DNA from 4 places in the Staphylococcus kloosii genome. Region 4 is predicted to be linked to each of the others. Evidence: riboswitches for the same ligand, from Rfam matches in the RefSeq annotation. Region 4 holds a riboswitch; each other region holds the start of a gene.
The links. Region 4 has a riboswitch for thiamine pyrophosphate ahead of thiC (phosphomethylpyrimidine synthase ThiC). Riboswitches for the same ligand answer to the same signal wherever they lie in the genome.
Positions count from the first base shown of each region.

Region 1: it holds a riboswitch for thiamine pyrophosphate, as region 4 does, so the genes downstream of both, C7J89_RS02700 (3-oxoacyl-ACP reductase) here and thiC (phosphomethylpyrimidine synthase ThiC) in region 4, are expected to answer to the same signal.
Region 2: it holds a riboswitch for thiamine pyrophosphate, as region 4 does, so the genes downstream of both, tenA (thiaminase II) here and thiC (phosphomethylpyrimidine synthase ThiC) in region 4, are expected to answer to the same signal.
Region 3: it holds a riboswitch for thiamine pyrophosphate, as region 4 does, so the genes downstream of both, C7J89_RS03105 (thiamine phosphate synthase) here and thiC (phosphomethylpyrimidine synthase ThiC) in region 4, are expected to answer to the same signal.

Region 1 is NZ_CP027846.1:557,982-565,614, reverse strand. It holds gene C7J89_RS02720 (aminotransferase-like domain-containing protein) at 1-915, opposite strand, end outside; gene C7J89_RS02715 (LysE/ArgO family amino acid transporter) at 1,100-1,720, shown strand; gene C7J89_RS02710 (branched-chain amino acid transporter BcaP) at 1,804-3,198, opposite strand; gene C7J89_RS02705 (LLM class flavin-dependent oxidoreductase) at 3,662-4,957, opposite strand; gene C7J89_RS02700 (3-oxoacyl-ACP reductase) at 4,986-5,738, opposite strand; TPP riboswitch at 5,890-5,993, opposite strand; gene fadX (fatty acid degradation protein FadX) at 6,238-7,633, shown strand, end outside.
Region 2 is NZ_CP027846.1:1,122,752-1,130,384, reverse strand. It holds gene thiE (thiamine phosphate synthase) at 1-340, opposite strand, end outside; gene thiM (hydroxyethylthiazole kinase) at 344-1,132, opposite strand; gene thiD (bifunctional hydroxymethylpyrimidine kinase/phosphomethylpyrimidine kinase) at 1,125-1,949, opposite strand; gene tenA (thiaminase II) at 1,942-2,631, opposite strand; TPP riboswitch at 2,708-2,805, opposite strand; gene C7J89_RS05495 (transglycosylase family protein) at 3,291-4,031, opposite strand; gene C7J89_RS05490 (single-stranded DNA-binding protein) at 4,472-4,858, opposite strand; gene C7J89_RS05485 (YwpF-like family protein) at 5,048-5,491, shown strand; gene fabZ (3-hydroxyacyl-ACP dehydratase FabZ) at 5,533-5,973, opposite strand; gene murA (UDP-N-acetylglucosamine 1-carboxyvinyltransferase) at 6,007-7,272, opposite strand; gene C7J89_RS05470 (DUF1146 family protein) at 7,376-7,609, opposite strand.
Region 3 is NZ_CP027846.1:655,802-663,434, reverse strand. It holds gene C7J89_RS03120 (thiazole synthase) at 1-495, opposite strand, end outside; gene thiS (sulfur carrier protein ThiS) at 497-697, opposite strand; gene C7J89_RS03110 (NAD(P)/FAD-dependent oxidoreductase) at 681-1,799, opposite strand; gene C7J89_RS03105 (thiamine phosphate synthase) at 1,792-2,376, opposite strand; TPP riboswitch at 2,458-2,567, opposite strand; gene xylB (xylulokinase) at 2,659-4,167, opposite strand; gene C7J89_RS03095 (ArgE/DapE family deacylase) at 4,530-5,756, shown strand; gene argB (acetylglutamate kinase) at 5,822-6,580, opposite strand; gene argJ (bifunctional ornithine acetyltransferase/N-acetylglutamate synthase) at 6,593-7,633, opposite strand, start outside.
Region 4 is NZ_CP027846.1:2,130,852-2,138,484, reverse strand. It holds gene C7J89_RS10550 (SH3 domain-containing protein) at 1-203, shown strand, start outside; gene C7J89_RS10545 (hypothetical protein) at 1,686-2,219, shown strand; gene C7J89_RS10540 (DUF4396 domain-containing protein) at 2,594-3,238, opposite strand; TPP riboswitch at 3,772-3,875, shown strand; gene thiC (phosphomethylpyrimidine synthase ThiC) at 3,971-5,707, shown strand; gene C7J89_RS10530 (nuclear transport factor 2 family protein) at 5,829-6,197, shown strand; gene C7J89_RS13490 (hypothetical protein) at 6,270-6,401, opposite strand; gene C7J89_RS10525 (TM2 domain-containing protein) at 6,490-6,699, opposite strand; gene C7J89_RS10520 (GNAT family N-acetyltransferase) at 6,875-7,447, shown strand; gene C7J89_RS10515 (1,4-dihydroxy-2-naphthoate polyprenyltransferase) at 7,483-7,633, opposite strand, start outside.

The DNA of each region.
Region 1 (7,633 bases), 1.1 Mb from region 4:
GTTCTCACTATTTGGCAATGACTTCATCGGGTGCGGACGCGTGTCACCAAACCATAAATCGCCATATATATCGTCTTCAACTATAGGAATACCATTTTGTTGGCATTGATTAATTATTTTCTGTTTTTCTTGCTCGCTATAACTATTTTGGGTCGGATTATGCAATGTAGGTATACAGTAGAAAATACTATTATAATAATTACTGTTGGCGTTAAAAATATTATTAATATGACGTTTAATATAATCGATGTGCAGTGGTTTAATACTAGCGCTAATATTGTTCCACGTGCGTACAGAATGTATATACGATGGTGTTTCAATAATAATATTAGATTGTGGTACTAATAAACCTTCCGCTATTAATTTCAATCCTTGTAAAGCACCTGAGGTAATGCATATTTCATCTACAGTACATATGACACCTTTACTTTTCATATACTGTGCAATCGCTTGCCGTAATTCTAATTTCCCTTTTGCTTCTTCATAATTCGTAGTTAGTTGTAAATTGCCCTCTGACAGAATTTTTTTAAATGCATGATTAGGTATTAAATCTGGCGCTAATTCTCCTGTTCCCATACGAATCATATTGTCGGCAAATTCTAATTCATTAATTTTTTGCACATAATACAAATTATTTTTAGAAGCATTATTACCTATAAAGTCTTGCCATTTCATATTATTAGAAATAAATGCGTTCCAACTTTGATTGGATACATAGACCCCTCTTTTTTCGGAAGTCGCAATAATACCGTAACTTTTCAATATATCTAGCGCTTGTACTACAGTAGATCTATTTACATCATATTTATGTGATAATGACCGTTGTGAAGGTAATTTGTCATTAGGCGCTAACTTCCCATCTTGTATATCATTTACGATATCATCGATTATTTTTTTATATTTTGGTTTTGCCATAATATCAACTCTAATCTGGTTGGTTTTTTTATTTTTAACTGGATGGTTACGTAAAGTTAAAAATATTATAGCATAAGTACAAACATTAACGTCAGTTTGACTTTTCTCTAATCTAAAAGTTGCAATTCGTTAGACTGAAGTGGTTGGTTTAAGAAAGAATTTTAATTATAGGAGCGATTGAGTTATGCTACAACCTATTATTCACGGTTTTTTATTAGCGTTAGGTTTGATATTACCTTTAGGTGCTCAAAATGTATTTGTCTTCAACCAAGGCGCTAATCATAAAAGTTTAATAAAAGCAGCACCTGTTATTATTACGGCTGGTTTGTGCGATACTTTACTTATTAGTCTAGCTGTTCTCGGTGTTTCAGTAGTGCTAGTATCATTTCCAATTTTACAATTGATTGTCTATATTGTTGGTTTTATATTTTTACTTTATATGGCGTGGTCTTTATGGCATGAAGCACCTGCTAGTTTAGAACATTTCGATCCATTAAGTAGTAAAAAGCAAATTGGTTTCGCTCTATCTGTGTCGCTGTTAAATCCACACGCTATTATGGATACAATAGGCGTAATTGGCACGAACGCCGCTCTCTATTCACATGGCGACAAAGTATTATTTAGTTTGGCAACGATTGCTGTATCTTGGTTGTGGTTTATATTTTTAGCTGTAGCAGGCAAAATGTTGGGTTCTATAGATAAGACTGGAAAATATATCGTTATTGTTAATAAACTTTCTAGTTGTATCATTATAATAATTGCTATTCTTATCCTTAAAAATATAATAAAAATAATTATTCATTAAGAATATAACTAAGGGAGTTAATCCACGTACACCATGGGTTAACTCCCTTTTTAACATTGCGTATTTTGTTACAAAACTACATTTTAAGCATTTAATTTTGAATTTCTAATTGAAAAACTAAAGTAAATTATAAATCCTATGATTAACCAAACTACAAATCTAATCCAAGTCGTGACATCTAAATTCAATATTAGAAATGCACAGAAGAAAATGGAAAGAAGCGGTACTATTGGTACTAATGGACATTTAAATTTTCTATCTATATTAGGTGCTGTCTTACGTAAAATTAAAATAGATACAGATACTAATATAAATGCCGATAACGTACCGATACTTACCATCTCTGACAATGTTTCTATAGAGAAAAGTGCACCTAATAAACCAGCTGAGATACCAAATATCCACGTAGCGATAAAGGGTGTATTAGTTTTATTATTAACAATTGAAAATACTTTAGGTATGAGTCCATCTTTAGACATTGCGTAAGCAACTCTCGTTTGACCGTATAACATTACTAACATAACTGTAGTCATACCAAGAATAGCCCCTACGTCAATAACACCCGATATCCAATTTTGATTCGTGTATTTCAACACTGCCGAAATAGGATGCGCTTCATATTGAGCAAACATTTTAAACGGTACCACACCAGTCATTATTAATGACACACAAACATATAAAATTGTACAAATCACTAAAGAAATTATTATCCCTTTAGGCATAGTCTTAGCAGGGTTGATTGTTTCTTCAGCACTAGACGAAACTGCATCAAAACCTATAAATGCAAAAAATACTGTTGCTGCAGCAGCAAAAACACCTGAAAAACCATAAGGTAAAAATGGAGTTAAATTATCTGGTTTAACATAAAATATTGCCACAACAATAAACAAGAGTATTACAGCAACTTTTATGAATACCATTATATTATTTACTTTTTTCGTCTCTCTAATACCTATAGAAATAAGTGTCGTAACTAACATGACAATAATAAAAGCAGGTAAATTGAATATACCTTTTTCGTTATTAGCTGTAGTAACGCCGAGTGGTGCAGTTAGTTGTTCAGGAATATGTATACCTAATCCTACTAATAACGAATTGAAGTACCCAGACCAACCAACTGAAACAGTACTAACCCCTAACATATATTCTAGGGCTAAATCCCAACCAATAATAAAAGCGAAAATCTCACCTAACGTTGTGTAGGTATACGTATACGCCGAACCAGAAATCGGCACCATAGAAGCGAATTCTGCATAACATAAAGCTGTAAATAAACATGCTAAAGCTGCAATGACAAATGATAACATCAGGCCTGGTCCTGCTTTTAAAGCACCCGTCCCTGTTAAAACAAAGATACCCGTTCCTATAATCGCCCCTATACCTAAGAAAACTAAATCAAAGGTATTCATACTCTTTTTTAATTTCGTATGTTTTTGCGAAATTACTGTAGTGATATCCTTTTTTCTTAATATATTCATAGTTGTTGTTCCTTTCTTGCTGTGAAATTAATCTATTTATATGAATAAATATCTCGATATAATAAGCTGAATATTCCGACAATTATATATATATATTTTACATCTATGGTTTTCTGCAAACCGCTAATTTATTTTAAAATAAACAACGTAACAATTACTAAAATACCGAGATATCTAAACCATATTATTAAATTATATCGATAGTAAGAAGCTTTATTTTTACTAAATCAGAATATATATTTACTTCTTTCATAAATTCATATTACAACTAAGCACTTTATTTTTTGGCTATAAATGTAGTTTGAAAACTTAATATAGGCGCATTTACCTTTTAGTAACCTACCATCAATATAAAAGAGTCTAGCGATAATATAATATCCTAGACTCTTGTTGAGCATCGTATTTATGACTCACCATCTACAAATTAAGATGAGCTATAGTAAATTCATTCTTTGACCATCACCTAGTGTAATGACAAATGATCACGCAACGTCGTAGTCGTATAGTCGTGACGGTATAAGTTACGTTTTTGCAATTCCGGCACAATATATTCTACGAAATCTTCTAAACTTTCCGGTAACGTAGGTGGCATTAAATTAAATCCATCGGCCACCCCATCATTAAACCAATGTTCCATCTCATCCACGATTTGTTCAGGTGTTCCTATTAACGTTAAATGTCCGCCACCAGCACTAATATATCCTAATAATTCACGTACAGTCGGTTGTTTTTCTTCAATAATAGCTAATATCGTTTCATAACGTCCAATAGGTCCTTCAAATTCATGTACAGAAGGTAACGCTGGCACAGGTTCATCTAATGGCCATGCTGAACAATCTTGTTGAACGAAAAAGCTTAATTGTTTCAATGCTTTTGCTATTGGCATCTGCTTATCTAAATATGCTTTTTTGGCTAATGCTTCTTCATAAGTACGCCCAACATAAGTTACTAAACCTGGAAAAACTTTAACGTAATCTTGTCTATTCATTTCCTCTAACTGGGCATCTAACTTTTGGCGATAATTACGCGCTTGTGCTAAATTCCAAGATACTGAATAGACGGCATCTGCATATTTAGCGGCAAGTGCAATGCCTTGTTTCGAAGCACCTGCTTGCATTGCCACCGGTTTACCTTGCGGACTTTGAGGCGTCGTCAATGGTCCTTGCACATGATAATGCGTGCCCGAATGATCAATCGGTTTAATTTGTTGTGCATCAATCAGTTCACCTGTAGCACGATTATATACTAATGCTTTCTCATCCCATGACACCATCAATTTATTCATCACTTGCGCAAATTCATCTGCCTTCCCGTAACGTTCTGAATGATTAGGCAATTTCGCCATACTATGATTCATCGCTTCTAAATCTGTCATCGAAGTCACTAAGTTCCATCCTACACGACTGCTCGTAATATGATCTAAACTTAAAAGTTGTCTTGCCACTGTAAATGGATTAGCAAAACTACTCGAAATTGTAGCGACTAAACCTACATGCTTGGTTACTTGAGAAATAGCAGTTAAATTAATTAAAGGATCGTACCAAAATGATGGCATATCACTATTATCAGAAACTTGTAATGCTTGATTATCTGCAAAGAATACAGCATCAAAATAACCTTTTTCAGCAAGTTGTGCTAACGACTGATAATACGCAATATCACCAATGCGCTCAACTAAAGAATCTTCCATTAACCATGCACCAGAATGATGACCACAACCAATTAACAGCACTCCAATATGAAGTTGACGTTTATCCATAAAATATACTCCTTTACCTCACTATGTTTTAGTTCATTGTTAAGCCACCATCGACAGTGTAATTTTGACCGGTAATACCGCGTGCATTATCTGAAGCTAAAAAGGCAACCATATGCGCAACATCTTCTGGTGTTGTCACTTGGCGTAACGGCGTCGTTTGCGCAATAATATCAAACACTTCAGGCGTTGTAACAGCACTCGCGTCAGTTGTTTTTAATAATCCTCCTGAAACGACATTTGCCGTAATGCCATATTGACCTAATTCAGCCGCTATGTTGCGAGTAAAGCCAATTAATCCAGCCTTCGCCGTCGTATATTGGTGATAAGGTACGACTGGGTTTTGGTATAGGTTCGTGCCAATACTAATAATACTACCTTGTTTACGCTCTTTAAATTGTGGCACGACACTTTGAGTAACATTAAATGCAGCTTTTAACGTCCCATCTATTTGTTGTTGATAATCTTCCCATGTTAATTCAGTAAATGATTGTTGCGCAGTGGGATCAAATTTAAAATCTACGAGCGCATTGTTTACTACCACATCAATTTGACCAAAATGTTTAGTTCCTTGTGCAATCATTTTATCTACCGCTTCACGTTGAGTTACATCAGCTTGAATAGCAATCGCGTTATCAGAGCCCAATTCTGCCACTAAATCTTGTGCCGCTTGTTCACTATGACAGTAATTAATAATTACCTGCTGACCTTGCTCCACTAATGTTTTAACGATTGTTGCTCCTAAACCTTTACTACTGCCTGTTACTAAAATCACTTTCGACATAATATTTCACTCCTATAGTTTGATTTATAATTAAAATTTGCCACGCCAACGTGTCTTTGTAGTGTCAAAACAACAAAAACGCGACCTCCGAATATGGAAGCCGCGTCAAAAAATATCTTTATATATAATAAAGCACCAGTGCTTAAATTACAGTTTGACGAACACACTTCCCTACGCTAGTTCCAACTAGATCAGGTTCAAAGGGTTTGAGGACATCCTCATCTCAGTGCAAAAATGACACCCCTAGTGGTTATTTAATTATTACTTTAAATGTATGTTCTTCGTTACATAATGTCAAGTTGCCTCTGTCATACTTATAAATTTACAATATACCTATCATTTTATAATTTTGTTAAAACAAAACTCTTTAGATTATAAGTTTTTATTATTATGAACTATTAAAACTTTTACATCAATTTTACACTGTGTTATATTCTATGTAAGGGCTTACATATTCGAAAGGAGGCAGTCTTCCTATGAGAACTTGTGATGTTATGCAATGAAAATTATTACAGCAAAAGAATTAAAAAATTTAGTAAAAAGTCATGACACCATTGCCCTTTCAGCATTGTCAGTAGGTAATTTACCAGTAGAAATACTGAAGCATCTTATTGACTATTATGATGAAACTCAACAACTAGACAACTTAACAATTATGATTGCTAATGATATTAGTGATTACGTTGGAGACGGCGTCGATTTAGACGCATTTATTAAACGTAATATGATAAAACGTTTAATATCAAGCATTATAGTAGCCTCACCCGCTACAATCTCAGCAATAAAAAATAATGAACTAGAAGCCTACTTTTTACCTCAAGGCGTGATGACGACGAATTATCGTAATCAAACTTTCGCCAGTCCAGGTACAATAACGACGATAGGCTTACATACAACGGTAGACCCTAGATATACGGGTGGTAAGGCAAATGATCGCACGAGTGAGGACTTAGTACAATTAACGGAAGTAAATGGTAAAGAATACTTACTTTACCAATTTCCTGAAGTTGATGTAGCCCTGTTACGAGGAACTTACGCAGATCGACAAGGTAACATTTATATGGATCATGAGGCACATCTTAGCGAAGCATATAGTGTTGCTGCTGCAGCACATAGAAATAACGGTAAAGTGATTGTACAAGTTAAAGCCGTTGTTGAAGATGGTAGCTTTAAACCAACAGATGTATTTATACCTAGCGCCTTAGTAGACTATGTTATGGTAAACGACAATCCACGTTACCATAAACAAGTTGTTCAAACGTATTATGACCCTGCGTTATCAGGACATTATAAAGTGTTAGAAATGCCTGGACCATACATTAAAATGAGTTCACGCAAAGTCATCTTACGACGGGCGGCACAATTTTTAACAAGTGGCGATATGGTCAGCATTGGATTTGGTATAAATAATGAATTATCTAATTTATTAGTCGAAGAAGATGTACGTGATTTAGTACATCTCAATATCGATACGGGCGTCTTTGATGGTTATATCGGTAGCAATGACTACTTGAGTATGCACTACAATTTAAGCGCACGTATGCGTCACGAAATGACATGGGATTTTATTTATAACGGTGGACTAGACATTGCATATTTGAGCTTTGCTGAAATAGACCAACAAGGTAATGTAAACGTCTCTTCATATGGTAATAAATTAAATGGCTGCGGAGGCTTTATAGACATAAGCCAAACCGTCGATACCATTGTTTTTTCTGGCTCATTGGTTGTCGGGGGTCAACTAGATTGTGTACATAACAAATTAGTCATCAACGAAGAAGGTAAGGCTACTAAATTTGTAGACGAAGTTCGCAACGTAGATTTTAATGCCGAATACGCACTATCCAAAGGTCAAACTGTTTATTACGTGACTGAGCGCGCGGTATTCCAACTGA
Region 2 (7,633 bases), 1.0 Mb from region 4:
CACTTAAACCTATTATTTTATGTTGAAATTGCTGTGCAAAATGTTCCACGTCTTCATCATCTTGTCCAACATGAATACCATCAGCATCAATTGCGATTGCTAGTGAAACGTCATCATTTACTATAAATGGAACATTATAAGAATGACATAACTCTTTTAGTTTTATAGCAAGTAATTCTTTGTCCTCACCAATTAATGTCCCTTTGCCTTTTTCTCTAAATTGGAACATTGTGATACCTGCAGCTAAAGCCTCTTTTACTACGTCCACGATATTACGTTCATCGCTTATATCTTGAGTACCACAAATGAAATATAGTCTTAAATCATCTGGTTGGAACATTATTTACACCTCTTCTAATTGTCTTAACTGCATATATTCAGAGTGTTCAATCGTATATAACTTATCTACAAAGCGTGTTAAAAATGATCCAGGTCCTTGTGGTGAAGTTTTACTCTCTGCTTGTTCTGCAGCTATATTAAAAATTGAGACAGCTTCAATTACGCTTTCAATAGATGGCGCTAAACTACGATTTAAAAAGCTAGCTATAACGCCACCTAATAAACAGCCTGCACCTGTTATTTTAGTTAACATCTGTGAGCCATTAGATAATTTTATTATTTTGTCTTCTTGCGCAATAATATCTTCTTTACCTGTAATTACGATTGTTGTATTAAATTTTTTCTGTGCACGTTGAGCAATATCTATAACATCTAAATTTTCTGCACTATCTGTACCTTTCATTGTAGCATCATCATCAATTAAAGCTAAAATCTCAGAAGCATTACCTTTAATAACAGTTACATCTACTTCTGCTAAAAATTGATGACAAAATGTTTTTCTAAACTGTGAAGCGCCTACTGCTACTGGATCAAAAACGATTGGTACAGCTGATTTATTAGCAATTCGTGCGATTTTCAACATATCTTGACTTTGAGATTTGTTAAGCGTCCCAATATTAATTAATAGTGATGATGCGACTTTAAAAAAATCTTCTGCTTCTTCAGGTGCTTCACTCATAGCTGGACTAGCGCCTAAACTCAATAATCCGTTAGCAGTAAAATTTTTCACTACATCATTCGTGTAACACACGACTAAAGGATTTTGTTGACGAATCGTTGCTAAATTATTCATCATCTAATCCCTCCTTTTTCATATAGGCAAAATGGTTCACTGGGCCACGACCTTGTCCTATTTCAGGCGTATACTGAATTGCTAGTGCTATAAATTTCTTAGCTTTTTGTACCGCTTCATATATTGATTTACCTTTTGCTAATTCAGCAGTAATAACGGCAGAAAATGTACAACCTGTGCCATGAGTATGTGGCGTATCATATCGTGCTTCAGTAAATTTGTATACTTCATCTTTTATAAATAAATAATCTGTTGAATTTTGTGTGTCATCATTCGCATGACCACCTTTTATAACAACGCCTTTACTACCAATTTCGTTTATAAATATTTGTCCAGCTTTATATATATCGGCTTCATTTTTAATTGTTAATCCAGTAATTTCTTCAGCCTCAGGAATATTAGGCGTAGCTACAGTAGCAAGTGGTAATAAAATAGACTTCAAATTATTTTTGCCTTCGTCATCCATAAGTGAATCACCACTTTTTGCGAGCATAACTGGGTCAATAACGTATGGAATTTCTGGATGTTGAGCTATATATGATTGAATAAGTTCCATCATTTCTTTAGATGCAATCATACCTGTCTTTAAAGCATGTGGTAATTCATCATCATATACACTATCTAATTGTTCTGCCAACCATTGTGGATCTAAATTATGAATGTGTTGCACACCTTTTGTATTTTGCGCCACGATACTTGTTATAGCAGCCATACCATATACACCACAGGCATGAAAAGATTTTAAATCTGCCATAACACCTGCTCCGCCAGATGGGTCAGTTCCTGCAATTGTTAGTGCTATTTTAGGTTTATTCATTGTTATTTCCTCCAAAATCCCATGATTCTTGTACATATGCCATGTTGAAAAAGTTTTGTTCATGCACTGTACTTTGTAAATAGCTCTCTTTAATAGCATCGCATTCTTGTTGTGAAATATTTGCTGTTAGTTTATCTAATAATTTATCGAAAACATTTACCAGTTCTTCCATTTCTGTACTATAAAATTCGAACCATTTAGCTAAAATACAGTCTTTATTTAAAGCATCATCTTTTACTGCTTTACGCGCGATATATTGATAAACATAAGGACAAGGTGCCATCGCTGCTATCGTATGCGCAGCATTTTCTTTGCTAAAAGCATTATAATACATATGTTTTATATAATGGTCTCCACTTGGTGGCCACACTTTTTCTTGTACAATGTCATTGTAATCTTCACCTATATAATTTGCTATTATTTCATGCGCTTCAACTTCACCATCTACAATAAATTGAATTTGTTCTACCAAAAACTTAACGTCTTCCATTGTAGAAACTTTTGGAATTAGTAATGCATAGATATTGGCAAACTCTTTTAAATAAGATGCATCAGCTCTTAAATAAAATCTTGCTGCTTCTGCTGATAAATCACCTGCAAGCATATGTTGAACGAAGTTGTCATTATATATTTTTTCTAATATAGGTTGTGCTGCTGTTCTTAAATCTTGTGAAAATGTCATTGTTAAAATTCCTCCTAATAAAAAAACTACATTCCTTGTAAGAATGTAGTACTAACTAGGCATAATTAATAAATTAAGCGCAAGTAGACTACTTTCCTACGTTGGTACTAACCAAATCAGGTCGTAAGGGTCTGAATTACATCATCTCAGCCAGAGGCTCCCCTAGTAGTTTTACTATAATGTTTTCTTATTAAAGATAACAAATCCCCGTGCAATTTGCAAAAGAGTAAGATAACATGAGCAGAACAATAATCCTACTTGTATAAGAAGACTTTGTCGTTTCGCCCCGACAAAAAAACTAAAGTTGAAAGCAGCTTGATACAAGCGCAATTTCAATTTAGTCATATAGTCACAATATCAATATCAACCAAAATAAAATAAGATAAGATTAACTTTGTAACGATTTTGTATCGTACTGATGCCTTGGGGAAGTGTATGAGTGAAAGATTACTGGCTCGAACCATACTATCCTAAATCAAGGCAAACATGCACGGCAAAATCATAAAGGATTGGGAAAAATGACTAGAGATGCAAAAGTTTAATACTGGTGAATTTTCAATTCAGTCATTTTTTGCCAATATAAAAAAATAGAGTCTAGGATAATAGCATATCCCAAACTCTATTTAAATTGATATTATATTACATAATTTATAACTAAATTATGCAGTTACCCATTGTGAAGCACCTTCAGTATTGTATAATTTAACTGCTGCTTTATCTTGTACTGATTCTGGTGCTGATGAAGCTGGTTTACCTTTATATTGTTCAGGTGCTACTGAATCCCATGTAGTTTGTAAGAATTGATATTTACCTGATGCACCAGTTGATGCATTTGTAGCATGGATGTCGCCACCTGATTCACGTTGAGCAATTTGTTTTAAGTGACTGTTAACGTTTACTGAAGAACCACTGTCGTCACTTGAACTTGAATCATTTGAACTTGAAGTAGATTCTTGTTGTGGTTGTTGAGTTGATTCAGTTTGTGGTGCTTGTTGTTGTTTTGGTTGCTCTTGAGTTTGAGTACTTTGTTGAGTTTGTTCTTGTTGTTCTGGTTGTTGTGATTGTTGTTGTGCTTGCTCATTTTGTTGTGGTTGTTCATTTTGTTGTGGTTGTTCTTGTTGAGTATTAGCTGCTTGATTACCATATCCGTTATAACTCCAAGACCAGTTTTGGCCATTTGAAGAGAATTGATAGTTAGTGTTGTCTTGATCAAAGTTAATATTATATGAACCTTCTTGAACTGGTTTTGCATTTAATTCAGAAGGGTTATTTTGTGCTAATTGTGCTAAGTGCGCATGGTTAGCTCCAGTTGTTTCTGCTGCATTTGCATGATGTCCTGTTGCTAATCCTGTTACGCCTAATCCTACTACTATAGTTGAAGTTAGTAATGTTTTTTTCATAATTTAAAAAATCCTCCTATAAGGTAATTAGTTTTATCATCAATTTGCAATTACCAATGTAACATCTATAAAAAGGCTGTAGGTTACAGTGAAATAAAAAAATTCGGCATTTTTTTACAACACAATTACATTAAATAATGGTTAATTTAAAGCTTTTAAAATTATTTTTTCGTTTATGCCAGTTTTGAAAATTTATTATGTGACATTTTTCATGTAATACATATGTAATAAATCTGATTTTTCTGTTTAACTATTAGAGTAAATTTTCAATATTTAAACCCCAAAAAGCTATTGCTATATCTATAATTAGATATATGCAATAGCCGTCAACAAGTATAATTAATAATAGGATTGATAAGTTTAATATGATGGTTAATAAAAATGGTGGTTAGTTGATTAATATGATTGAAATTGAGGATAAATCATTTAAGTTATATAGATTAATTCAAGGAGAATGTTAAATCAGTAGCATCTTGATCGCATGGTTCAATAAGTGGGTTTTGCTGTTGTTTAACCTTTGGAGACATAAATTTGATTGTATCAATAATGATTTCAGTAACGAAATGCATTTGCCCTTCTTTTTCATATTTAGAAGAACGCATGTGGCCTGTTACACCTACAAGTGCGCCTTTAGATAAGTAACGGTGGATATTTTTAGCATTATTTCCAAAAGCCTTACAAAATAAAAAATCACAATTTTGCTGTTGCTCATTGCGCTTAGATGGTCTATCTATTGCGAGACATAATGAGACATAGTCTGTTTCGTCTTTACTAAATAACTGTGGATCTTTAGTTAGTCGTCCGACGACAACTATATTATTTATCATAGTTCACCTCCTTGTTAGCTATATCATAATTGGGTTCGTCAATAGCGTCAAAAGTCAGTAATGTTTAAATCAAGGAAAAATTGTTTGCTATATTTTATAAAAATTGGCTTATCAATTTGAATTTACGTTATAATAGCAACATAATCTTATTTATTGTAAAAGTTAAATTTCTTTAATGGATGTGAGGCAATGAAAACATTTAAAGCTGTTAGATTCCAAATCGTTTCAGAAAACGGTGGTGTAACTGAATATGAGTTGGAAGATGGCGTAATCATTAATAAAGAAAGTAGTGGTACTGGGTGGCTGTTAGAACTTGTCATACCAGATTATCATTATGATACTATGAAATCATATATGGATAATGAAACTTTGTTAGATATTCGTGTGGTCATTACCCGCCCATCAAATGACCCAGCTTTATTTGATGCGACTATTAAACACATCACGAAATTAAACGGATCAATTTCGGTCGTTTTTGAATGTCATATTTATACTTTACGACAAGTATATGCCGAAAGCTTATTAGAACAACTTGTAGATGAAGGATTATCAGGAGACGAATTAAAAACTTCTTTCAATAGATTAATGCAATCTAAACCTCGTCTAAAAGATGAAAAACCAGATAAACATTAAATAAAAAGAGCTTAACTTATTAAAAAGTTAAGCTCTTTTTATTATTTTGCATCTTGTAAGGCAAATGTTAACTCACAACTACATGCGACTTGACCATCTACAGTTGCTTTAGCACTGCCTTTGCCAATAGGGCCTTTAATTTTAGTGATTTCTACTTCTAAAGTTAAAGTATCTCCTGGTACAACTTGACGTTTAAAACGACATTTATCAATACCTGCAAAAAGCGCAAGTTTACCTTTATTCTCTTCGTTATTTAGCATTGCGACAGCACCCGTTTGTGCTAATGCTTCTGTAATTAATACGCCAGGCATTACCGCATATTCAGGAAAATGGCCTTGGAAAAATGGTTCGTTACCTGATACTTGTTTAATACCAACGCAACGTTTACCCTCTTCATATTCAACCACTTTATCAATTAATAAAAATGGTTGTCTATGTGGGATGATTTGCTTAATTTGATTATAATCGAAAATAGTTTCCATTTTATTAAATCCTCCAATAATTTTACAATTTAATTAGTCGTTAATTCTTTCAATGTTAGCACCCAATGAATTCAATTTACCATGTAAATCTACATAACCACGGTCTAAATGTGTTAATTCAGTAACTTGAGTTGTTCCTTCCGCTACTAATCCTGCTAAAATTAAAGCAGCTGCAGCTCTTAAGTCTGTGGCTTTGACTTGAGCACCTTGAAGTTGGCTCTTACCTTGAATTTTTGCACTTCTACCCTCGACAGTAATATTAGCATTCATACGTTGAAATTCAGCAACGTGCATAAATCTATTTTCAAATACTGTTTCAGTAACGACTTTATTGCCCTCAGCTGTTAATAATAATGCCATCATTTGTGATTGCATATCTGTTGGGAAGCCAGGATGTGGTAAAGTTTTAACGTCTACTGGTTTTAATTCACCTTCTGCTCTAACGCGAATAGCTTCATCTGAATACTCTAGGTTAACTCCCATTTCTTCTAATTTGTAAACTAAACTAGTCATATGTTCTTTGATTGCACCTTTAACTAGCACGTCACCACGTGTAATTGCGCCTGCAATTAATAAAGTACCTGCTTCGATACGGTCCGGAATTATTGAATGAGTGACGCCATGCAGTTTATCTACTCCATTTATAGTAATCGTATCAGTACCTGCACCTACAACGTTACCGCCCATTTCATTAATGTAGTTTGCTAAATCTACTATTTCTGGCTCACGTGCTACATTTTCTAAAACAGTTTTACCTTCAGCCAATGAAGCAGCCATAATAATATTTTGTGTCGCACCTACACTTGGGAAATCTAAATGAATCGTTGTACCTTTAAGTCCATCTTTCGCATTAGCGTATATGAAACCACCATCCATATGGATGTCTGCGCCAAGTTCTTCAAAACCTTTAATATGTTGTTCAATTGGTCTTGAACCAATAGCACAACCACCAGGAAGCGCAACTTTAGCATGTCCTAAACGAGCTAATAAAGGACCCATAACTAATATACTTGCTCTCATCTTACTTACATATTCATAAGGTGCTTCTTCAAATAAATCTTTAGTTGCATCGACAGTAACAGCTTCTCCATCTTTGTCATAAGATACTTCTGCATTTAATGTAGAAATTACGTTATTAATTGTTTCTACATCGCTTAATGCAGGTACATTAAGTAATTTACTTGTACCTTCCGCTGCAAGTAAAGATGCAGTTAATACTGGTAATACTGCATTTTTCGCTCCTGAAGCCTTTACTTCTCCTGTTAATTTATTGCCACTTTTTATAACTATCTTGTCCATCATTTATCCTCCACTTAAACTACAATTTCATCTCACTTATTATATGAATATTTTCTTCCATGTAATTATATCTATATTCAAATTTAAATAACAACTATTTGGATTATTGTAACAAATATTTTACCTGTGTAGAAAATTGCAATAAATCTACGATAAAATTACTTACTGCAGTACCTAATAATATTGCTAAAAATATCATGCATATTTGTACTTTTAAAGGATCACCTTTTTTAAAAAATTGATCCAATCTGAGTACATTTAGTGCCCAATAACTTATACAAATACATACCACATGTAATATCAAATGTATAATCGCAAATTGACCTAAATACTCCATATTAAATTCTCCTCATTCGTCTCT
Region 3 (7,633 bases), 1.2 Mb from region 4:
TGGGTTATTAATGCCTCTTCCGGTACCAATAGGTGATGCTAACGGCATAATCGCATGTACGCCTAACTCTACGAGACGTTTCGCCAATACGACGTCATTAGATACATAAGGACATACAGTGTACCCTTTTTCTAACAACACTTTACATGCCTCATACGTAGCTAATGGGTCAGGTAATAATGTTTCATCATCCCCAATTACTTCTACTTTAATCATGTCACATACGCCGGCGTGATTAGCTATTTCGGCAATTCTAATCGCTTCTTCTGCTGTTTTTGCTCCCGCTGTATTAGGGAAAGTAATGTAGTCTTGTAAATTTATATTCGCTAGTGGGTTAGGTAAGTTTTTGTCATACAAATTCATTCTTCTTACAGCAAAAGTTAAAACCGAAGTTTCTGCAGCATTAATTGCTTGTGTTTGTATTGTTTCATTTTCAAATTTACCAGTACCTAGCAATAATCTTGATTTTATTTCAAATTGTCCAATTTTAAACATATTAACCGCCTCCAACGAATTCTAATAACTCTAATTTGTCATTTGCTGAAACTACTTGTGATGCAAATGCGTCTTGCTTAATTAACTTGCTATTATGTTCAACAATAACGCGTTGTTCATCTATTTCGAGTTGTTGCAATAATTCTAATAATGTTAATTGTTCACCAAATTTAAATGTGTCACCATTAATCATGACTTCCATTTAACACACATCCTTTTACTGTAAAATCATTTAATATCTGCGGTTTTATATTTGTTAGCATCCATTTACTCATAAGTTCACCGACTATTGGAGATAATAAAATGCCGTTACGATAATGACCGGTAATAACAAATAATCCTTCGTCCACTTCGTCCATAATTGGAATTTCATTGGCAATATGCGGACGAACGCCTGACCATTCCTTTAATTTACGAGCATATTTTAGTTTCGGTATATGATGAGTAGCGCTATTAATTAACCAATCAACACCACGTTGTGAGACACCCACCGAATAGTCATCAAAATAACTTGTAGCACCAATAAGCACTCTATTTTTATTTTTCGGAACTAAGTAGCAACCATTTGTCATAAATATTGTCGACTGCAAACCCAAACCTTCTTGTTCCATCAATATAACCTCGCCTTTTACACCTGTTAATTGACGATCTTTTAATTGTGCTTGCACTAATTTATGACTCCATGCACCACCTGCAACGACAACTTTTGGAGCGTAATAATCACCTTTATTCGTCATTACTTTATATATTCCTTTGCCTTTTTTAATTGCCAATACTTCTGTATGTTGTATACGTTCAATGTTATTCACTTTTAACGATTGATACAAAGCCTTTGTATACTTATTCGCATTTATTTGGTGATCATTAGGAATATACAATGCCATGATCTCTTCAATATTAAGATTATTACCTGTTAAGCGATGCGCTTCTTGTTGTTCTAACAATCTTACATCAGGATTAACACGTGATAAAAAGTTATGTTGCGCTATCACTTTGTTATTGTCTTGAGCTTTATAGGCTAATTTAATCAATCCTGTTTCTTTATATTCAATATCACATCCAACTTCCGAGAGCAGCTGGTCGCTCAACTGTTTGAAATATTGCTGTGATTCCAAAGCCAAGCGATACGTCGGACTATCTTTAGAAAACTCATTTTGCGCGCCTAACATACCACCTGCCTTATAAGAAGCATGCATGCCGTCAATGTCTCTATCAATAATGCCTATATTCAACTTATGATGTTTTAAATTACGCGCGACAGACATGCCCATCACACCGGAACCGATAATGAGTACATCAAACATAATTTGACCACTCCTCTATAAATTTTCGTAAAGTTTGGTTATCACTGTTATAAAATAATGAAATACCAGCGATGCCAGCAAAACCTCGTGGCAATTGCGCTATAGTACGAAGATTTATGCCACCAAGCGCAATAACTTTAATTTCTTTGTTTAGTACTTGCGTAATTTCGCGTTGCGACCTAGGTTCTTGATGTGGTTTGGACGATGTAGGAAAAACATGACCAAACAATACATAATCACATTGCTGTTGTTCTGCATAAATGACACTTTCTTCACTGTGTGTAGACATGCTTACTATTGCTTGAGGATGTTGAGTTTTAAAATTTTTTAGTGCACTATGATATTCACTGAAATGGATAGACGTCATAGCGCAAGCAATAAATACATCTACATTACTATGCACAGTTAATTTATCTTTACTAATACCATGTTCAATAGCTGCTGTTATCCAATCTATCAGTTGAGACGTCGTCATAGGGGTACGTATAATTAAGTGATCGTAATATTCTAAAATGGATTTGTAATGTTCAATATCTAGCTGATTTAATATTTTGTATGGCGTGATAGCTACAAACATTGGTATTCACCTCTATATAAAATAAAAAAAACGTTATTTTTCTGGATAGAAAAATAACGTTTATAGTCAAATATAAAAATCGTCTAAGTAACGCCACTTTCCTACGCCAGTATGAACTGGATCAGGTTCGGGGAATTTCGAAATGACGATTTCGATCTCAGCCTTTTAAAAAGGCACTTCCAGTGGTTTATATAAAATTGTTAATTTTTGTGTTGTGAAAATCAATGAATCAATAACGTTAATGTAACTCAAGTTTTTAGAAATTGCAAACTACTTTGTAAATTAATGATGTGCATTTTCTTTAGTTAACTCAAGTAACTTTTTAGTTAGAGGTTGCGTTTGATTATAGACTGCTTTATATACATCAAAATAACTTTGGTAAGCAACATGACGTTCTTTATCGGGCTCAAATATTTTATCTTTATGGATGAAATGTTCAACACATGAGGCGATGTCATCATACCATTTCAAACCTGTAGCAGCGATCATTGCTGCACCCATAGATGGCCCTTCTTCATGTTTTAATTTATATACTTTCGCATTAAATACATCAGCTTGCAATTGTAACCAGAAATCACTTTTCGCACCACCACCAATAGCTACAACTTCTGTTATGTGCTTACCTTGCGTACGCAAATAAGCTATAGACTCGTATAACGAATAAGTAATGCCTTCGACGACTGCACGAGCCATGTCACCAAATGAATGCATGCCACTTAATCCAATAAAACTACCACGAATATTGGCATCTCCATGCGGCGTGCGTTCACCGGTTAAGTATGGTGCAAATATAAGTCCTTGAGCACCAACTTTAGATTGTTCGGCACATGACATAATTTCAGCAAAAGAATAATGTTGACCACAATGACGTTTAAACCAATTCAAACTATAACCAGCCGAGAGCGTCACACCCATAGCATACGATAAATTATTTACAGCATGTTTAAACATATGAATATTGTTACCATATACGGCATCTTGCTTTGCTTCACAAGATAAAATTACGCCTGATGTACCAATGCTACATAACGATTGATTAGGTTCAATGACACCTGCACCAATAGCCCCACAAGCATTATCACCACCGCCGGCAAACACTGCAACTTTATTCGTAATGCCTAGCTCTTCGGCAATAGACTGTTTCAAATAGCCTACTTGTGTATCCGAGGTAACGAGTGGTGGATAAATATTCGCAATATCAAATCGTCTGCCTACATCTTCTGACCATTTGTTCGTCACTGGATCTAATAATAATGTACTCGACGCATCGGACAATTCCATATTGATTGTATCTGTTAATTTGAAGCGCACATAGTCTTTAGGTAACAAAAATACTTTTGTCTTAGACCAATGCTCTGGTTCGTGTTGTTTTAACCACATTAATTTAGTTAATGTAAAGCCTTCTAACACAGGATTGCCCAACACAATATCACCTAGTTGTGATTTAATCTCTTCACATTGGGCAGTCGACCGTGTATCGTTCCACAATATGGCAGGTCTAATGACTTTGTACGCCTCGTCCAACACAATTAAACCATGCATTTGACCAGAAAATGATATGCCATTTATTTCAAATTTAGAATGCGTTTGCTTCAAATCATTTATAACTTCTCGCATCGTCTCAATAGTTACCGAAAACCATTCGTCGGGTTGTTGTTCACTATAACCAGGATAAGCATGTTGAATCGTTAATGGCGAACTCGCAGAAGCAATTATATGACCTTTGTCATTAACTGCTAAGGTCTTGATTGAGCTCGTCCCAATATCAATGCCTAGTACTAATTTTTCCACATTAATTTTTTCCTTTCCTAACTCAACACCTTAAATCAATTAATACATTATTCACTTACATTTGACAAGTCCCTTTCTTTTACTTAATAACTACATTGTTTTACTACTTTACAACTTAAAAATTTTAGACACTGGATAAGACTACTGGACGTCTAAAAAGTTGATTTAACAATGTTCAAGACACCTTATTCGATACATTAAATGTAACCTTTCTATTTTCAAAATGACATTGTCATTTACCAAAAGTTAACTAATAATATTAAATGTGAAAACAAATTTAATTCATTATCAAAACGCTTTGCTTATCAAATTAATTTGAGGGGTGTATACTTTATTATAGTTTGTCAAAGGAGTGGTATAACATGAGTACATTTTCTAACGAAGAAAAAGTACAGATTTTATCAGATATTGTGGAAATGAACACAGTTAATGATAATGAACTTGAGGTTTGTAAATATCTTCAAAACCTTTTCCAACAACACGGCATTGAGTCTACAATCGATCAAGTAGATGAACGTCGTGCAAATTTAATCGCTGAAATTGGTGACCAAGGACCAGTCATCGGTATTTCAGGTCACATGGATGTTGTATCTGAAGGCGACCGTTCTCAATGGTCATATGAACCATTTAAATTAACTGAAGACAATGGTTTTTTATATGGTAGAGGTGCCGCAGATATGAAATCTGGCCTAGCTGCGCTAGCAATTTCACTTATCGATATTCACAATAGTAATGCATTAACTAATGGTAAAATTAGATTTTTAGCCACTACCGGTGAAGAAATGGAACAATTAGGTTCTCAAAGCTTATACGAAAAAGGTTATATGGATGACGTGGAAGCACTTGTCATTGCTGAACCTTGTCAAGATATGCTCGTATATGCACATAAAGGGTCAATGGACTATCGCATTAAATCTAATGGCGTATCAGCACATAGCTCTATGCCAATTATAGGTAAAAATGCAATCACACCATTACTTAAATTTATTCAAGATATTGATGATGCAGCACAACAAATTTCTAGAGACGTTAAAGGCGAAGCATTTGATTTCTCTAACTTAATTTCAAACTTTAATAAAACATTACCAAGCAACGTTACTAAAGACGATGTTGAAGATGTTTTAAGTGGTTTAGTAATAAGCAATACGTTAATTAACGGTGGCGTACAAGTCAACTCAGTCCCTGAAACAGCTACTGCAGACTTTAATATTCGTACTATTCCTGAATATGATAACAATCAAGTTAAATCATTATTCAATGAAACTTTATCTAAACACAATGAAAATGGTGGTTCTTTAGAAAGTGATCTTTATTTAGATTTAGACCCTGTATTAACAACAGGCAAAAACTCATTAATCGATACCGCTAAATCAATTGGTGATCGTTTATTCAATAGAGATTTTATAGCATCACCTACTGTTGCTGTAACAGACGCATCTAACTTACTAAAAAGTAAAGATGAATCTTTCCCATTATTAGTATTTGGCCCTGGTGAAAACCCTCACCAATTAGATGAATGTGTGAGCAAAGAAAAATATTTACAATTTATTGATTTCTATAAAGAACTTTTAACAAATTATACAAAATAATACGGCTTTATAGTGCAAAAAGAGGTTAAGTCCTGACGCGTTGACGTCGCAACTTAACCTCTTTTTTAATAAATTGTAGTACCAACAGATTGACCTTCATGCACTTTTTGAACAATATGCTGTTCTGAACCTGCAGCAATTATCACCTTTGTACATCCATTATTAATGGCTAATACTGCATCTTGTACTTTAGGTATCATGCCACCATATATATGATTTTCTGCAATATATCTTTTTATATCATTTTCACAAAGAGAATGTTGCACTTGATCTTCTATTAAGACGCCAGGAATATCGCTTAATATATATAACGGAGCAGCTAACGCTTCTGCTACTTTATACGCTAATGTATCAGCATTAATATTATATTGTTGCGTAGTTCCTTGTTTTAAACCAATAGACGCAATCACAGGAATATAATGAGCAGTTAAGTGACTCAATAATTCTGTATTGATAAATGTAGGTGTTCCTACAAAACCATACTTTTTATCAAGTGGTTCAATATCGAAAAATTGTGCATCCATACCATTTATTCCTATTGCACTTCGACCTTTTTTGTTTAACTTAGTTACAATCTGAGGATTAACTTTTCCAATCAATGTTTGGCAAGTAACATCTAACACTTGCTCTGATGTCACTCTTAAACCATCTTTAAATTCAGGTTCAACGTTATAATGACTCAATGCCTCATTGATAAATGGTCCACCACCATGAACGATAATCGGTTTATAACCTTGTTCTTTTAATTTATAAATATCGTCAATAATTGAATCATCTAAATTCGTTAATGTACTACCGCCAATTTTTATCACTATATAACTCATAAAGATTCTCCTTTACGTTCTATACGATGCATTTATACGTACGTAATCGTATGACAAGTCACAACCATATGCTACCGCTTGACCTTCACCCTTACCTACTTGAGCACTAATAGCTATATTGTCTTCACTCAAACGCTTTTTCATCTCTTCTTCGTCAAATGATAAAAACACGCCTTTATCAACGACTGGAAGACCACATAACGTTACAAAGGTTTCATTAGGATCAACCAATTCTGACGCATATCCTATCGCAGCTACAATACGACCGAAATTGGCATCCTCGCCATGGATAGCCGTTTTAACTAAATTAGAAGACACTATACTTTTAGCTATTTTACGTGCTTCTTCTATATTTTCTGCTCCAGTCACTTTAGAAGTAACTAATTTAGTTGCACCTTCGCCATCTTTAGCTATAGATTTAGCTAAAGTGTTACAAACATACTTCACTGCAGCTACAAAAGCTTGCCAATTTGGATGCTTTTCATCTAATTCATTATGATTAACTTGGCCATTAGCCATAAATAATACCATGTCATTTGTACTACAATCTCCATCCACAGTAATCATATTAAAAGAAGAATCAACCGCAGATTTTAATACTTGTTGTAACTTCGAAGAAGCTATATTTGCATCAGTAGTTATAAACCCAAGCATGGTAGCCATATTTGGATGGATCATGCCTGAACCTTTTGCCGTTCCACCTATAGTAACCTTTTGGCCATCAATGTCTACTTCAACAGCAACATGTTTTGGAAATAAATCAGTAGTTAATATAGCTTTATTAAAGTTTTCACCATAGTTATATTGCTCTTCGAGTACATGTTCGGCACCGTATTGAATTTTATCCATTGGTAAGAAATCACCTATCACGCCTGTCGAAGCAACGCCAACGTTATTATTCACAATGTTTAATTTTTGTGCCACCCAACTTTGCATATCTTGCGCATCTTTAATACCTTGTTCTCCAGTACACGCATTAGCAATTGCAGAATTAACAACAATTGCTTGTAATGTATTATTAACGGCAATACTGTCTTGAGTTAATTTTAATGG
Region 4 (7,633 bases):
GACCATTTACTACTTGTCCGTTCACTGGTTGGTTAAATCCAGGTGTAACTATAACTTATGATGAGGTCATGGTTCAAGATGGATATGTATTCTTAGGTTACGACTCTTACAATGGTAGACGCTATGTACCAATTAGAACGGCACAAGGTACACCAGGTAGTAGTAATTATGTATTAGGACCATTATGGGGAACTATTAGCTAAAATTATATGTGTATGTTATATTGCAATTAGGGAAATGAAATATAGTATAACATTGCTTGTTTTATCTTCTCCTATAAGGGGCACCTCTTTAAGAGGTGTCTTACTTATTATATAGATAATTTTCTCCAGGATATTATCTCGCTATTATATTTTTGTTGGCACCTCTTTATGGGGTGTCTTTTGTATTATTAGATAATATATGTTAAATTACAAATTAGGTGCAAGTACTAGTATTACATTTTCAGTGTTTCATAATTCGGAGGACACCTCATAAAGAGGTGTCTTTTTTTGAATAAATTTATTTATATGATATGATTTATATGCCTTATTTTTTAATTCCTAATTGTGGAATAAATATTTGTATTTTAAAATTAAAATGTTATTGTTTATTTAGAGTTATTTTAAACTCTTTACATTCTCTAATTTGAATTACTTTCTTGTGGAGCAAGCCTCGTAGCTTGCTCTTTTTTTTAATTTATAAATTTATTTCCACTATATGATTATTGTGTAAAAACTTTCTTCCAATAAGAACATTAAATGGTGCAGCGCCATCTAATCATTTAGATGAAAAATTATGGAACACAATTAGCTAAATGTATTAAAATTATAAAACTACTTTTGCCTGATAATAGGTAGAAAAATTTACGGTAGTGCATAATTAGAGTAGTCTCCTAGGGCTGCTCTTTTTTAAGAAGTAATATGTGTTGAATACAATTAGCTAATATTATTTGGTCATGATATAATTAATTTAGATAATTTTTTCTCCAGAATTTTTATCTCATTTTTAAATACATTTGTTTACACCTCTTTATGGGGTGTCTTTTTTATGATAAAATAATATTAGCCATACAATCGCTATTCATTTTCAAGGTAAAAGTAGGTACGTTGTCCCGTGCCTACTCTTTTTATTTGTTTTGCCCAATATATTGTGATATATTCTTTGAAGAGGCGATAGGTCTCTTAATTATTCTCTTTTTGATTAACATGAATTTCCCTTAACAGGCTCCCCATAGCCTGTTTCTTTTTGTATTAATTGATAAACTATGATAAATTGAAAATAGAGGTTTAGAGCTCGCCTTTCATTTTCAAACGTGTTATACGATTTGCAGACAGGATTTCCGACCTGTCTGTTTTTTGTTTTAAATACAACCTCTAGGGTATAATATTTAAACATGCACTAGTTATCCAACTATTGCTTTTATAATGAATCAAATCTCCGTCATCCAAGCATGTCACTGGATGAAAGTTTGGTGTAAAGGGCAGGCACTTAGGTGCTTGTCCTGTTTTTTATTTATTTTATGTGTGATAAAATTAAAATACATGCACAAATTCTCTTAACATAAAATAGTGTGATATTACACTAGCATCCTAGCTACCTAAGCATGTCACTGGGTGGTTGTTTTTTATGATTAATTTTAATCTTATAGGGTAGTATAATACTTCCTTACTACTGTCTCCAAATAAATATAAAGGAGATTTAATATGATAAATATTATTTCAGCAATTGGTTCCATGGGAACATTTATAATGGCAATATTCTATTTTGTATCAGTATCAGTTCAACTTTATCAAATGAAAATTAGTTTTCTACCTGCATTAGGATTTAATCAAATTCTTTTAGAAAAAGATGGAAATAAAAACCTAAATTTAAAAAATACAATTATGAATTCTAATGAACATGAAGATCATTTAAAGTTATATAATCTTGGTGGTGGAGCAGCAAAAAAAATCACTATTGAAGTTTTGTTAGGAGAAAATGAAGTTATACAGACTAAATATGTTAGCATATTGCCTAGTAAAGAGGGGTATATGTTACCTATTAATAAAAAGGTTTTTGATGAACTTGATAAAACTATCGAGAACAACGGTTATGAGTCAGATATGAATATAAAGCTAACATATTTTCATAATGTGAGTAGAAAACAGCACGAGATATTGCTTAAAGGCCATATTGATAATTTTAATTCTTATGAGAGCAAAGAGATTTATGAGCTACAGTTTATTCAAGTAAATTAGCAAATATTTATTTACAAGTAGATAAAAATCATTTATTGTTAGTTTTGCACACCTTAGGGTGTGTAAAGACGATGGGAAAATGTTGCGCACCCTTAGGTGTGTGACGTTAACTCCCGTTATAGTCTCAAAGACCCCCTTTTATTAGGGGGTCTTTTTTATGTTCGCTTTTATGTTACAATATATTAAGGAGTTGTAGTGGGCTCCCACTTATTGATTACAGCCTCACCTTTTGGTGGGGTTTTTGTTTATATTAAAATATATGTGGTATAATAAATTAAGCGTCATACAACGCTTGCCAACTCATAAAAAACTCTTTACAAGCTCACCTTCGGGTGGGCTAATTTTTTATATAAATTTATATCTTTTAGAAATAACTACATGGCATGTTTTATTCCTTTTTTGACAAGGTACCAATTCACAGGATAACTTGTTATAAAACCTATAAGCATAGCTATTTGCATTAAAAACCAATATTCTAATTTATTTGGTTGTAGAAGTGCATTATTAATTGCAAAACGCATTATTATCATAAAGCCAAACATACCAATTTCAAATGCTATAAGTGAGAAGGTGTCTGCTTTTACAGCATCCTTCAAATCTGCTAATGGATGATCATGTTTGATTTCCATATGGAAATATTGAAATAATAAACCAAATATATAAGCTAAAATAAATTCTATTATTAGTGTAGTAGCTAATTCATTGCTAAAGAAAGTTATTCCAAATAAGAAAATAACCGGAGCCCCAATTAGGTTGCCTAAAGAACATCCTGCGCTACAATGAGTAGTAGAAATAATTACGCTTTGCCAAAATGGTTTATTGTGATTTGTTTGTCTATCTATTTTTGTTCTGCCTAAAGTGTAATAACCAATAATACCTAGAATGGGGAAATAGAGTCCTGTAAGAGGCCAAACAATATTCATGATAAACATTTTTTGAGGTCTTTTAAATATATCTATCAATATTGAGATAAATTGTAGAATAGATAATATAATAAAAATTAATGATATTATTAACATTGTAAATTTCCTTTCACTATAGTTTTAGAAAAATTTCTCCTAGACTGATAATAGCATAAAATTTAAATCGATATGCAAACACCCACCTAAATGAATAGATGGGAGTTTTACGTGTCAAATATGTGTCAATTTAGTTATATTTAGTTCTGTTTATTCCGAAAGTAAATTAGTCAAAATGCTTTAGTTACGCCTTTTTCTACTATATACTAAAGTATCCCAAAGGACTCCGTTTCCGTAATTTAAAAACCGTTAAGTTGACGTTAATTTTACGTCGATTTAACGGTTTTTTCTTTTGGCAATTTTAATGCCAGTTAATATTAATAAACGATAAGACATTTCTCGATTTATTGAAACTTGCTATTGTTAGTAAAAAATATTTAGGCGTGTTAACTTATTCTTTAACACGTTGTAAGATAACGGTTGGAACGTAAATTCATTCTAAAAAAATTAATCTTTACAGATTCAAAATTTTTTTTTCATAAATAAGTTTGTAATAAAACTGAATTAATGTTAGTTTAAAAACAGAACTTAATATCCATTGCTAGGGGTGCTTTAACAAAGCTGAAAGAGATGAAGGTCTCAACCCTTTGAACCTGATCTGGTTAATACCAGCGTAGGGAAGCAGAACGACTCAGTATTAAATATGTGTTTATTACTGTTCGTTGACTTCGTTATACATACGATTTCTAATCAGGTCTCCTAGCAAAATAAATTATGCTAAGGAGTTTTTTTATGCAACAAAACAAGATTGAATTGAAAAAGCAATTTCCAGCAAGTACACGTGTCTGGATTAGTGGTGATGAACCGGACATTCAAGTTCCATTTAGGTCTATTAAATTAGAGCCTACCGTTACGGAAAGTGGAACTACACCTAATAAGCCAATGATTGTTTATGATACAGCTGGACCTTATCACGACGAAAAATATGAAGTTAACGTAGAAAAGGGCATACCTAAGTTACGTGATAAATGGATTGCAGAACGCGAAGATACCTATTCTTATGAAGGGCGCAAAGTTGTTGCCCTAGATAACGGCTTTAAAAAAGAAAATCATAAGAAATTTGTCGAAACACCTTTCGAATATAAACCTCGAAAAGCACAACGAGGTAAAAATGTGACACAAATGCATTACGCTAAACAAGGTATTATTACGAAAGAAATGAAGTTTGTCGCCGCTAGAGAAGACGTATCAGCTGAATATGTACGCTCAGAAATAGCGAGAGGTCGTGCAATTATTCCTAATAATGTGAATCATCCAGAATCAGAACCGATGATCATTGGTAAAAATTTCCAAGTGAAAATCAACGCTAATATTGGTAATTCTGCAGTTAGTTCATCTATCGAGGCTGAAGTAGAAAAGTTAGTGTGGGCTATCCATTGGGGTGCAGATACGATAATGGATTTATCGACGGGTAAAAATATTCATGCAACACGTGAATATTTATTACGTAATTCACCTGTTCCAGTTGGTACAGTTCCAATATATCAAGCGTTAGAAAAGGTAGATGGTAAAGCCGAAGATCTTACTTGGGAAATTTATAGAGATACATTGATTGAACAAGCTGAACAAGGCGTTGATTACTTTACGATACATGCAGGCGTGTTATTAAGATATGTTCCAACAACAGTTGAACGTTTAACAGGTATAGTATCAAGAGGCGGGTCTATAATGGCTCAATGGTGTTTAGCTCACCATGAAGAAAGCTTTTTATATACGCATTTCACAGATATATGTGAAATCTTAAAAGAATATGATATTGCAATCTCCCTTGGTGATGGATTACGTCCTGGTTCAATATATGATGCAAATGATGAAAGTCAGATTTTGGAACTGAAAACTTTAGGAGAACTGACGGCGATTGCTTGGGAGTATGATGTACAAGTTATGGTCGAAGGTCCTGGACATGTGCCTATGCATAAAATTAGAGAGAACCAAGAGTTAGAAGATTATTATTGTCAAGAAGCTCCTTTTTATACTTTAGGGCCGTTAACGACAGATATTGCACCTGCATATGACCATATAACTTCAGCAATAGGGGCGGCACAAATCGCAAGCTATGGAACAGCTATGTTATGTTACGTAACGCCAAAAGAGCATTTGGGCTTACCTAATAAAGACGATGTTAGAGAAGGGGTAGTCACTTATAAAATTGCAGCACATACCGCTGATTTAGCAAAAGGAATGAAAAATGCTCAAAAACGAGATGATGAAATTAGTAGGGCGCGTTTTGAATTTCGCTGGTATGACCAATTTAATTTATCATTAGATCCTGATAAAGCTAGAGCATTCCATGATGAAACATTACCGGCAGAAGCGGCTAAAATAGCTCATTTTTGTAGTATGTGTGGTCCGAAATTCTGTTCAATGCGTATCTCACATGATTTACGTAAAAGTCCGGAATTGAAAGCTGAAGGCATGAAACAAAAATCTGCAGAATTTATTTCTGAAGGCAGTAAAATATATCATTAAAATATGTATGTGAAAAGACACCGTTAATGAGGTGTCTTTTTTAATTATGAAACAGTAGTTTTGTAAAATATAATTAAATCCATATAATAGTAAACAGTAATTAATAAAAGAAGGTGTACAGATGGATGTATTAGATAATTATTTTAAATTGTTTGATGAAGCTAAAGAAAGTGAAGAAAGTTTTAATAAATTAAATGCGCTTTTTAGTGATGATATTACTTTTGTCTTAAATGGACGTACTTTTAATGGTAAAAATGCATGGGAAAACTTTGTTAAACAAGTTTTTGCTTCCAATAAAGAGTTAAAACATATGTATAATGGTTGGGAACAAAACGAAGATGGCACATACGCTACTAAATGGGCTATTTGTGGCAATAGATATGAAACGGGAGTATATACACAAGAAGGTATTGATGTCGCTAAATTAGATAGCAATGGTAAAATAATTTATCTTGAAAATAAGCCAAACAATAGTGATTTTCTTTCTTAAATAAGATGTGTTTTTATAGAATTTAACTAAAAGGGGCTAAACCACATTATTATGGGTTTAGCCTATTAATTATTATTGAGATTTATTATTGTCATCATTTTTATTTTTGCTACTGTTGCTGCTTTTACTTATTAATCGTCTAATACCTCTAACGATATAACCTACAGCTAGTGCGCGAATAATTCTTTGTATTAGTTGTTGCATAAGTTACCTCCTAAGTTATAGCAATTATATAGTACTCCTTACCCCTTATTAATACCTTTAAGTCGTACAATTACAAAAAATTATTGTATTAATAAAAAACAATCATGCCATCTTTATCGGCTTTTTTAAAGAAAATGGTAATGATACCACTTATAATCGCGACAATATAAGGTATGCCAGTCCAAAAGAAAATGATGTGCAATACGCCTAGAAAAACTTGATTGGAATAAAATTTATGAACACCGATCCAACCTAATAAAAATGCTAATAATACATACGTTACTTTACTTACTCTCATAACACAATTCCTTTCTAATGATTAACTACAGTTTACTGTTTTAATTAAACAGTGGTCAATAAATGTTCAATATTACTGAAAGTTTCGAATTTTATATAGTTAATTATTTCAATATTTATTTGATGTTATAATATAATATGAATGATAAAGCATATTAATTTAAAGGAGAAATAATATGATTAGAAAAGCAAAAGCATCAGATAAAGAGGCAATTGCAGAACTATGTTATATCATATGGGAAGAACTAGAAATAGATATGGTAAAACAAATTGAACGTGAAAGATTATTAAAAGTTATGCAAAAAAGCATCGTCGATATTCAATATAGAGGTAATATTTCCAATATTTGGGTGTATGAAATTGACGGTAATGTAGCAGGATGTTTAATAGCATATCCAGGTAAAGATGAATTAGCATTAGAACGTGCATGGTTGGATTTAGATGTCGATGAAGATATTAAAGCATTAGGTACACCAATGCCGATGAAAGAATCTAATGATGATGAATATTATATCGAAACGATTGCTACTTTCCCTAATTACCGTGGCAGAGGGGTTGCTACTAAATTAATGCAATATGTGATTGATCAAGAGCCAACTGCTAAATGGAGTTTGAATTGCGATTATCATAATGAAAGAGCTTATTATGTCTATAATAAATTTGGTTTTAAGACGCAAAGCGATATTAATTTATATGGTCACAATCATAGACACATGGTGTATGAAGGGGATAAAGTACAGGCAAATTAAAAAAATCGACCTTTTGCAAGGTCGATTAATAACTATTAAATGCCACCTAATAAGGCACTGATGTAAATACCTAAAGCATAAAGTATGCCGAAGAATGTATTTGTTTTACCAGTAGCTTCCATAGCAGACATCATTGTTGCTGGTGTGTCATGTTTTTTAAATCTACGTACTGCTTTAATTGGCATT